2 regions of the Rhizobium mulingense genome follow, and region 1 is predicted to be linked to the other one. Evidence: predicted binding sites of a transcription regulator. Region 1 holds the regulator's gene; the other holds the start of a gene.
What was found. Region 1 encodes LexA, which represses DNA repair genes until DNA is damaged. Its sites were predicted from a motif close to TGTTCNNNNTGTGTTCNG; they were not measured.
Positions count from the first base shown of each region.

Region 2: PYR71_RS10745 (ATP-dependent helicase) is a predicted target of LexA. The motif match lies at 3,125-3,142, and genes of this name have one in related genera.

Region 1 is NZ_JARFVE010000006.1:215,773-220,618, reverse strand. It holds gene eno (phosphopyruvate hydratase) at 1-643, opposite strand, end outside; gene kdsA (3-deoxy-8-phosphooctulonate synthase) at 785-1,630, opposite strand; gene PYR71_RS16105 (VOC family protein) at 1,627-2,523, opposite strand; gene lexA (transcriptional repressor LexA) at 2,718-3,437, shown strand; gene PYR71_RS16095 (ComEC/Rec2 family competence protein) at 3,418-4,846, opposite strand, start outside.
Region 2 is NZ_JARFVE010000004.1:384,317-389,162, reverse strand. It holds gene PYR71_RS10760 (YeaH/YhbH family protein) at 1-105, opposite strand, end outside; gene PYR71_RS10755 (PrkA family serine protein kinase) at 118-2,061, opposite strand; gene PYR71_RS10750 (VOC family protein) at 2,472-2,948, opposite strand; gene PYR71_RS10745 (ATP-dependent helicase) at 3,185-4,846, shown strand, end outside.

The sequences.
Region 1 (4,846 bases):
AAGCGCTCTTCAGGCCCGGCGCGAAACCGCCTTCATCGCCAACATTGGTGTTGTGACCCTGAGCTGCAAGCTCCTTGCGCAGCGTATGGAACACTTCCGAACCCATGCGCACGGCTTCGGCGATCGAATCGGCGCCGACCGGCAGGATCATGAATTCCTGGAAGTCGATCGGATTGTCGGCATGGGCGCCGCCGTTGATGATGTTCATCATCGGCACCGGCAGCAGGCTCGCCGAAGCGCCGCCGACATAACGGTAAAGCGGCAGGCCGGAGGCCTGGGCGGCAGCCTTGGCGACGGCAAGCGACACGCCGAGGATGGCGTTGGCGCCGAGACGCGACTTGTTCGGCGTGCCGTCCAGTTCGATCATGATGTTGTCGATCTGGATCTGGTTTTCGGCGTCGATACCGCCAATGGCGTCGAATATCTCGGTGTTGGCGGCCTCGACCGCCTTCTCGACGCCCTTCCCGAGGTAGCGCTTGCCGCCGTCGCGCAGCTCGACCGCCTCATGGGCGCCTGTCGAAGCGCCCGAGGGAACGGCCGCGCGGCCCATGCTGCCGTCTTCGAGATAGACGTCGACTTCGACGGTGGGATTGCCACGGCTATCGAGGATCTCGCGGGCGATGATATCGGTGATTGCAGTCATGGGTTCTTCCTGCTCGGTGGGTGATCAATCGTTCGAAGCCTGTCATAATCGAAGGCGAGCAAATTACAATGCCGCAATTTCCGGCCTCCGAACCAGCATTCCGTCGTGGCCTAAACCACGATCATGTCAGCCTGTTGAAAGTCAGGCCTTGGCGATCGCGTCGAAGGCAAGCAGCTTCTCGAGCAGTCGCGGCATGTCCTTGAGATAGACCATGTTCGGGCCGTCGGACGGTGCGTTGTCGGGGTCCTGATGGGTTTCGAGGAAGACGCCGGCAATTCCCGTCGCCACGGCTGCCCGCGCCAGCGTTTCCACGAATTCGCGCTGACCGCCGGAGGAATCGCCCTGCCCGCCCGGCTGGGCGACGGAATGGGTCGCATCGAAAATGACGGGCGCGCCCATCGCCGCCATGATCGGCAGCGAGCGCATGTCGGAAACCAGCGTGTTGTAGCCGAAGGAAGCGCCGCGCTCGCACAGCAGCACGTTCGGATTGCCGCTGGCATTGAGCTTCTTCAGGACGTTCTTCATATCCCAGGGGGCGAGGAACTGACCCTTCTTGACGTTGACGACGCGGCCGGTCCTGGCGGCGGCGATCAGAAGATCGGTCTGGCGGCAGAGGAAGGCGGGGATCTGCAGAACATCGATCACCTCCGCCACCTCGGCGCATTGCTCGGCGGTGTGAACGTCGGTCAGGACGGGGAAGCCGAATTCCTTCTTCAGGTCAGCAAAGACCTCCATGCCCTTTTCAAGCCCGATGCCGCGTTCGGCCGAGAGCGAGGTGCGGTTCGCCTTATCGAAGGAACTCTTGTAGACGAGGCCGATGCCGAGCTTTGCGCAGAGCTCCTTCAGCGTGCCGGCAACCATGAAGGCGTGATCGCGGCTCTCCATCTGGCAGGGGCCGGCAATCAGCGACAAGCGGCCGGTATTGGAAAAGGTGATCTGGCCTTCGCCTTCGCCGATCTTGACCTCGGAATTGGTATCAGTGCTCATCGTGGTTCCTCGAAGGCAAAAAGCGCGCCCTGCCCGGGCGTGGGCTTCACCAGAATGCGATTGTTCTTGCGTGTGTATGTCACTCCGTTAGCAGCCAAATGCGCTTCTGTCACGGCAAGATCGGTGACGGTGAAGAGGATTGCCCGGCCGCGCAGGCCACGATCGGCGGCGGAAACGACAAGCTCGAAATATGCCTCCAGCCCTTCCGGCGTCATCAGGCTGATCTTGGCATTCGAGGCGGCGATCTTCATGCCGAAACCGGTTTTCTCCACCGCCGTTTGCCCGGCGGCAAGACCAACGAACGCGGCAAACGCCGCCGGCTCCGGCGTACAAAGCGCGATCTCGGCAATGCCGGTTACGCCATTGGCATGCGTCTCCAGGGCGGCGCGACCGGCCGGGAAGGCATTGATGCGCTGACAGGTGAAGAGAAAGAAGTCGGGCGCGCGCAGATCTCCTGAAAAAGCCAGTTTGAAGCTGCCGACGCTTTCCGAACCGTCCGGCATCCGCATCGACCGGCTGAACTGCAGCATCTCGCCGGCGCTCGCGCCGTTGCCGACGAACCGCCGATGATCGAGGCCGGCATCCTCGGTGAGAAAGGCCAGCGCCGAAAGTCCCTCCTCGCCGCAGCGGAAGCGGAAGGCGCGATTGCGAGCGATGAAGACATTGCCCTGGCGGGCCGCTGTCTCGCTCTCCTCGACACTCGCCACGCCGAGCGGCTCGATATAGGTTTTGTTGGCGAAAAAAACGCAGGCATTTTCCGTTCCGAACGGATGGCGCGCATCGGCGGCGACGGTAAAGCCGAGCTTGCCGAGCCTTTCGCGCGCCAGGTCGATATTGACGACTGGTAGGACGACATGATCCAGCGGGTGCGGTTTGGCGGAATGTGCGATCATGATATCCCTCCTGACACGCCAGAGATGTGCGACAGCACCACCCCCAATGCAAGACATGTGCGCCAATCCGGCGAATGAAAACAAAAATCTCGACGAGTTGGCGCGAAGTTTTACGGAAATTTAGCTACTTGCGGAACACATATGGAACATATAGTGTCTGTTCTGGATTTGTTTCAATCACGGGGTCTACGTCGATGCTCACGCGCAAACAACAGGAGCTTCTCCTTTTCATTCATGAGCGCATGAAGGAATCCGGCGTTCCGCCCTCTTTCGACGAGATGAAGGATGCCCTGGATCTCGCCTCGAAATCCGGCATTCATCGCCTGATCACGGCGCTCGAGGAACGTGGTTTCATTCGCCGCCTACCGAACCGCGCCCGGGCCCTGGAAGTGATCAAGCTGCCGGAGGCCTATAGCCCCAGTCTTCAGCCGCGCCGCGGTTTTTCGCCGAGCGTTATCGAAGGCAGCCTCGGCAAGCCCCAGCCGGTCGCCGCCCCAGCTGCCGCAAAGCCGATCGCCGACAACGGCAACTCTGTGTCCGTGCCGGTAATGGGCCGGATCGCAGCCGGCGTTCCGATCTCGGCGATCCAGAATAACACGCACGACATCATCGTTCCTGCGGATATGCTCGGCTCAGGCGAGCATTATGCGCTGGAGGTCAAGGGCGATTCGATGATCGACGCCGGAATCTTCGATGGCGACACGGTGATCATCCGCAACGGCAGCACCGCAAGTCCCGGCGATATCGTCGTTGCCCTGGTCGACGACGAGGAAGCGACGCTCAAGCGCTTTCGCCGCAAGGGTGCCTCGATCGCCCTCGAAGCCGCCAACCCGGCTTACGAGACCCGAATCTTCGGGCCCGACCGGGTCAAGGTGCAGGGCAAGCTGGTCGGCCTCATTCGCCGTTATCACTGACAGCAGACGGTCCGGATTCGGTAAAACCGTCTTTGCGCCAATCATAGGCGCGGTGGCGCATCCATGGACGCGACAAGGCGCTGAATGCGGTTGCGACCTCGAATCCCGTCTGCGCAAAGCGCAATTCAACGGAACCGGTCCTGCGCAGCGTCTCGCCGGTAAAGAGTGTCGCACCCGAGCGGCAGCGGTCGAACCGCAGGCGCACCGAGGTCACGACAACCACGCCGGCGTCGCAGGCCGGGCCGAGATAGGCGGCATTGTCGATGACGGCGACGACATGGCCATTGCCGAGCCTGGCTATACACCAAGCCTTCTTCACGCAAGAAAACCGATTTGCCTCACCGCCGGCTGCGGCGGCCACCATTGCCGTCCTCGCTTCATTCTGCTGATCGCGGGAAAGCCTGACCCGGCGGTCATCACCCTGCGCCGGGATGGCAGGCCCATCCAGCATCTTCGGCGGGTGGTGCGTCGGCAGCACCAGCGCTCTCTGCCACTGGTCGAAGATGAAGTCCGGCGGGTTTTCACGGTTGGAAGCCATCGCCGCCGGCGCGATGAGCGCGACCAAACCACCATCCTCGGATATCACCAGATCCGGCGGCCGGGAACCCGGCAGTATCAACACAATGAGCGTCGCGACGGCGAGGATCGACGTGCCGACATGGCGCAATCGGGTGCGGAGCAGCGTTAACAGCAGAAAGCCTGCCACGGCGACGGCGAAATACCAGCCGGGCAAACGGCCGAGGTCGATATTGCCGCCCCAGCCGGACACCGTCTTGGCGACCGTAATCACCAGATCGAGGCCGAAGCCGACCACCGTCCAGAGCGGAGCGTCCAGGCCGAACGGCATGAGCAACATCGCCAGCAGCCCCGCCGGCATGACGATGAAGGAGATGATCGGCATCGTCGCAAGGTTCGCCGGCAGGCCATAAGCTGTCAGGCGATGAAAATGCTCAACAGCAAACAACGCCGTGGAAAAGCCACCGATCAACGAGGTCAGGAAGACGCCGCCGAAGAAGCCGGCGACCGCCACGACCGGCCGCAGGGCAGGCAGCTTCAGCAACGGGTTTTCCCGCACACGCCGGTCCTTCCAAAGCTGGTAGCCCGACACCAGCGCCAAAGTCGCGGCAAAGGACATCTGGAAGCTCGGACCCAGTACTTCTGAGGGTGAAATGGCGATGATGACGAGCGCGGAGAGAACGACATTGCGCAGACTGATCGACGGCCGATCGAAGAAGACGGCAATCAGCATGATCGCCATCATGATGAAGGCGCGTTCGGCCGAAACCCCGAATCCTGAGATCAGGAAGTAGGCTGTAACGGCGACGAGCGCGCCGCCAGCGGCGATCTTCTTTGTCGCGTAGGCTTGAGCGACACCCGGAACAAGGCTGAGCAGCATCCGGAACCCGACG
Region 2 (4,846 bases), on a different contig from region 1:
GCGTTTGACCGCCTGCTGCACGGCTCCCTTCATGCGTCGAAGGAAACGCTGACGATTTTCCAGACTTTTACCGCGCGGATTTAGCCGCCGGTCGACAATGTGCATAATGGCTCCGCATTAACTTGCCTGTTTGACGCGCATGTACCACTCGACAAGGCGCCGAACCTGCCGCTCGGTGTAACCTCGCGCGGCCATGCGCGAGACGAATTCGCTGTGCTTCTTTTCGGTTTCCGAATCCTTCTTCGATCCGAAGGAAATGACCGGCAAAAGATCTTCCACCTGCGAGAACATACGCTTCTCGATGACTTCCCGGATCTTCTCGTAGCTCGTCCATGACGGATTTTTTCCGCCGTTGGCTGCCCGCGATCTCAGTGAGAACTTGACGATTTCGTTGCGGAAATCCTTCGGATTGGCGATTCCCGCCGGCTTTTCGATTTTCGTCAACTCCTGATTGAGGAGCTCGCGGTCGAGAAGCTGGCCGGTATCGGGATCCTTGAAGTCCACATCTTCAATCCAGGCATCGGCATAATCTACGTAGCGGTCGAACAAATTCTGTCCGTAGTCCGCATAGGATTCAAGATAGGCCTTCTGGATCTCATTGCCAATGAACTCTGCGTAGCGCGGTGCAAGATCGGCCTTGATGAATTCCAGATAGCGCTTCTCGACATCGTCGGGAAATTGCTCGCGACGGATCGCCTGTTCCAGCACATACATCAGATGGACGGGATCGGCGCCGATATCCGTGGTATCGTGATTGAAGGTGGAGGCGAGCACTTTGAAGGCGAAGCGGGTCGAGATCCCGTCCATGCCTTCGTCGATACCGGCAGCATCGCGGTATTCCTGGACGCTGCGGGCGCGCGGATCGCTTTCCTTCAGGCTTTCGCCGTCATAGGTGCGCATCTTCGAGAAGAAGGTCGAGTTCTCATGCTTGCGCAGGCGGGAAAGAACGGAAAAACGAGCCAGCATTTCAAGCGTTGCCGGGGCGCATGGCGCATCTGCCAATTCCGATCCCTCGATCAGCTTTTCGTAGATCTTCTGTTCTTCCGTCACCCGCAGGCAATAGGGCACCTTGATGACGCAGATACGGTCGATAAAGGCCTCGTTGTTCTTGTTGGCCTTGAAGGTTTGCCACTCCGCCTCGTTCGAATGCGCAAGGACGATGCCGGAGAAGGGTATGGCACCGATATTTTCGGAGCCGATATAGTTGCCTTCCTGCGTCGCCGTCAGCAGCGGATGCAGCATCTTGATCGGCGCCTTGAACATCTCGACGAATTCGAGAATGCCCTGGTTGGCGCGGTTGAGCCCGCCCGAATAGCTGTAGGCATCGGGATCGTTCTGGGAGTAGGTTTCCAGCTTGCGTATGTCGACCTTGCCGACCAGCGACGAGATATCCTGATTGTTCTCGTCTCCAGGTTCGGTCTTGGCAATTGCGATCTGGCGCAGCCGCGAAGGTTGTATCCTGACGACGCGGAATTGGGAAATGTCGCCGCCGAAGTCGTCGAGCCGCTTCAGGCACCATGGGCTCATCAGCCCGTTCAGGCGCCGCAGCGGAATGCCGTACTGCTCCTGGAGGAGCGAGCCCATTGTCTCAGGATCGAAGAGGTTGAGCGGGCTTTCGAACACAGGACTGATCTCATCACCCGCTTTCAGCACGTAGATCGGATGAACTTCCATCAACTGCTTCAGCCGCTCTGCGAGCGACGACTTGCCGCCGCCGACCGGGCCGAGCAGATAGAGGATTTGCTTGCGCTCCTCGAGCCCCTGCGCCGCGTGCCGGAAGAAGGATACAATGCGTTCGATGGTCTCTTCCATGCCGTGAAAGCCGGCAAATGCTGGATAGACCCGTATGGTCCGGTTCATGAAGATCCTGCCGAGGCGCGCATCCCTGGCGGTGTCGACCATTTGCGGCTCGCCGATCGCAGCGAGCAGGCGCTCCGTCGCATTGGCATAGGCGATCGGTTCTTTTTTACAGAGGTCGAGATATTCCGAAACCGACATGTCGGCCTCGCGTCGCGCTTCATAACTGCGCGTGAACGCATCGAATACGGATTCACTCAGCATGGGACCTCCATTAAGGTTATGCCGCAGGCTCTAAGCCGTATAACCATCGAGATGGCCACGGCGTTCCTAAGAATCAATAGTTTCGTAGGTATATTCGACGCTCACCGGCGGTTTGAAGCAATGCACAAAAAATTGCATGCACCGGTAATTTTTTACTCTACGAAACTGTTTCATATTGTAGTTGAAAAAAGGCCTATTGCGATATCAGCACATTTAGCGACGTGACATGAATGTCAAAAAGGTGTGCAATGGCGCCCGTGATTCGAGAATGCGAGAACACAGCGATCGGCAGCCGATAAGGGCAGCCTCGATCGAGCGGACGCCGGTACGCCGCCAGTAAATTCGGTAAATTTCAGGGGAAAGGCGCGTGGCGATCACGCGCCCGATTCCTAATCGCGCCTCCAACGGCCTCAGCCGTTGAACGCCCTCTCCAGCGCGGCAAGATCAATCTTGACCATGCCGAGCATCACCTCGGTGACGCGCTTGGCCCGCTCTTCATCGCTGTCGGCGATCATCTCGGAAAGGACCCGCGGCACGATCTGCCAGGAAAGGCCCCACCGGTCCCTCAGCCAGCCGCAAGCCTCCGGCGTGCCGCCATTGGCGAGGAAGGCGTCCCATATCCGGTCGATCTCGGCCTGGCCTTCCAGAAGAACTGCAATCGAAAAAGAATGGTTGAAGCTGTCGAGCGGGCCGGCCTTCATCGCCAGGAAGGCTTGATCGCCCAGCGTGAATTCGATCAGTTCGACGCTGCCCGGAGGTCCACTCGGCGTTTCCGCCGGCAATATGGTGGTGTGGCCGATCCTGGAATCCGGAATGACCGATACGTAGAATTCGACGGCTTCGCGCGCTTGCTCCGCGAACCAGAGATTTGAAACGACCTTCGGCATAGATAGCTTCCTGTTGGCTAGGGCTGCCGGACTCCTGTCCGATGCCCCAAGGACGTCTCGTCGGCCTTGGTTCCGACAGGCGAGGCTCGGATTTTTTTGCTGCGCGTCCGTACGGCGATCGCAGTCACACCCAGCGGCGGCCCTGCCGCCCGATCGGTCTGCAATAGCGGTGGTTCAAGAATGAAAGCAGAACATCTTTTCTGGTCTTTCCCTCCCGAATCACTACATTACGCGCCATGAGCAATAGTTTCGACGATATTCCCTTCTTCGACGAAGAGCCGAGCGAGATGGCGCGCAAGCCGCAGCCGTCTGCCGCATCCGCCGAAAGGGCGCCAGCCGGTATCGCCGCCCGCGCCATGGCGGCACGCGACGGCGGCAAGCGACCGGATTACCTCGCAGGCCTTAATCCCGAACAGACGGAAGCCGTGGAAACCCTGGAAGGGCCGGTTCTCGTCCTTGCCGGCGCCGGCACCGGCAAGACACGGGTGCTGACCACGCGCATCGCCCACATCCTCAACACTGGCCGCGCCTTCCCCTCGCAGATTCTCGCCGTCACCTTCACCAACAAGGCCGCGCGCGAGATGAAGGAGCGCATCGCCCTGCTCGTCGGCGGCGCCGTCGAAGGCATGCCCTGGCTCGGCACGTTCCATTCGATCGGCGTCAAATTGCTACGCCGCCATGCCGAGCTGGTTGGCCTAAGTTCCGATTTCACCATTCTCGACACCGATGACGTCGTCCGTCTGATCAAGCAGCTGATCCAGGCCGAGGGACTCGATGACAAACGCTGGCCGGCCAAGCAGTTCGCCGGCATGATCGACACCTGGAAGAACAAGGGTCTCGGCCCGGCCGATATTCCCGAAGGCGACGCGCGCGCCTTCGCCAATGGCCGCGGTCGCGATCTCTACTTCGCCTATCAGGCGCGCCTGTCGACGCTCAACGCCTGCGATTTCGGCGATCTGCTAATGCATCCGATCGCGATCTTCCGCAAGAATCCGGATCTTCTGAAGGAATATCACGGCCGCTTCCGTTATACCCTCGTCGACGAATATCAGGACACCAACACCGCCCAGTACATGTGGCTGAGGCTGCTGGCCCAGCGCAGCAAGGGGGAGCCGCAGAATGTCTGCTGCGTCGGCGACGACGACCAGTCGATCTACGGTTGGCGCGGCGCCGAGGTCGACAATATCCTGCGCTTCGAGAAGGATTTCCCTGGCGCTAAGGTAATCAAGCTCGAACGCAATTACCGCTCGACCGAACATATCCTCGGTGCCGCCGCCCATCTGATCGCCCATAATGAAGGCCGCCTGGGAAAGACGCTGTTCACTGACCGCGCCGATCCCGACGACGTCAAGGTACAGGTCCACGCCTCCTGGGATTCGGAGGAGGAAGCCCGCGCCATCGGCGAAGAGATCGAGCAGCTCCAGCGGGGCAAGCATCTGCTGAACGACATGGCGATCCTTGTGCGCGCTTCCTTCCAGATGCGCGAGTTCGAAGACCGCTTCGTCACCCTCGGCCTCAACTATCGTGTCATTGGCGGCCCGCGTTTCTACGAGCGCCTGGAAATCCGCGACGCCATGGCCTATTTCCGCCTGGTCGCGCAGCCGGCCGACGACCTTGCCTTCGAGCGCATCATCAACACGCCGAAGCGCGGCCTCGGCGACACGACAGTACGCGCCCTGCACGACTACGCGCGTGCCCGCGACATCCCGATGCTGGCGGCAGCCGCCGACATGATCGAGACGGATGAGTTGAAGCCGAAGGCGCGCAAAGCCCTCTTCGACGTGATTCAATCTTTCCGCCGATGGCAGGAACTGCTTGAAAATACGCCGCACACCGAACTTGCCGAGCAAATCCTCGAAGAGTCCGGCTATACCGATATGTGGAAAAACGACAAGAGC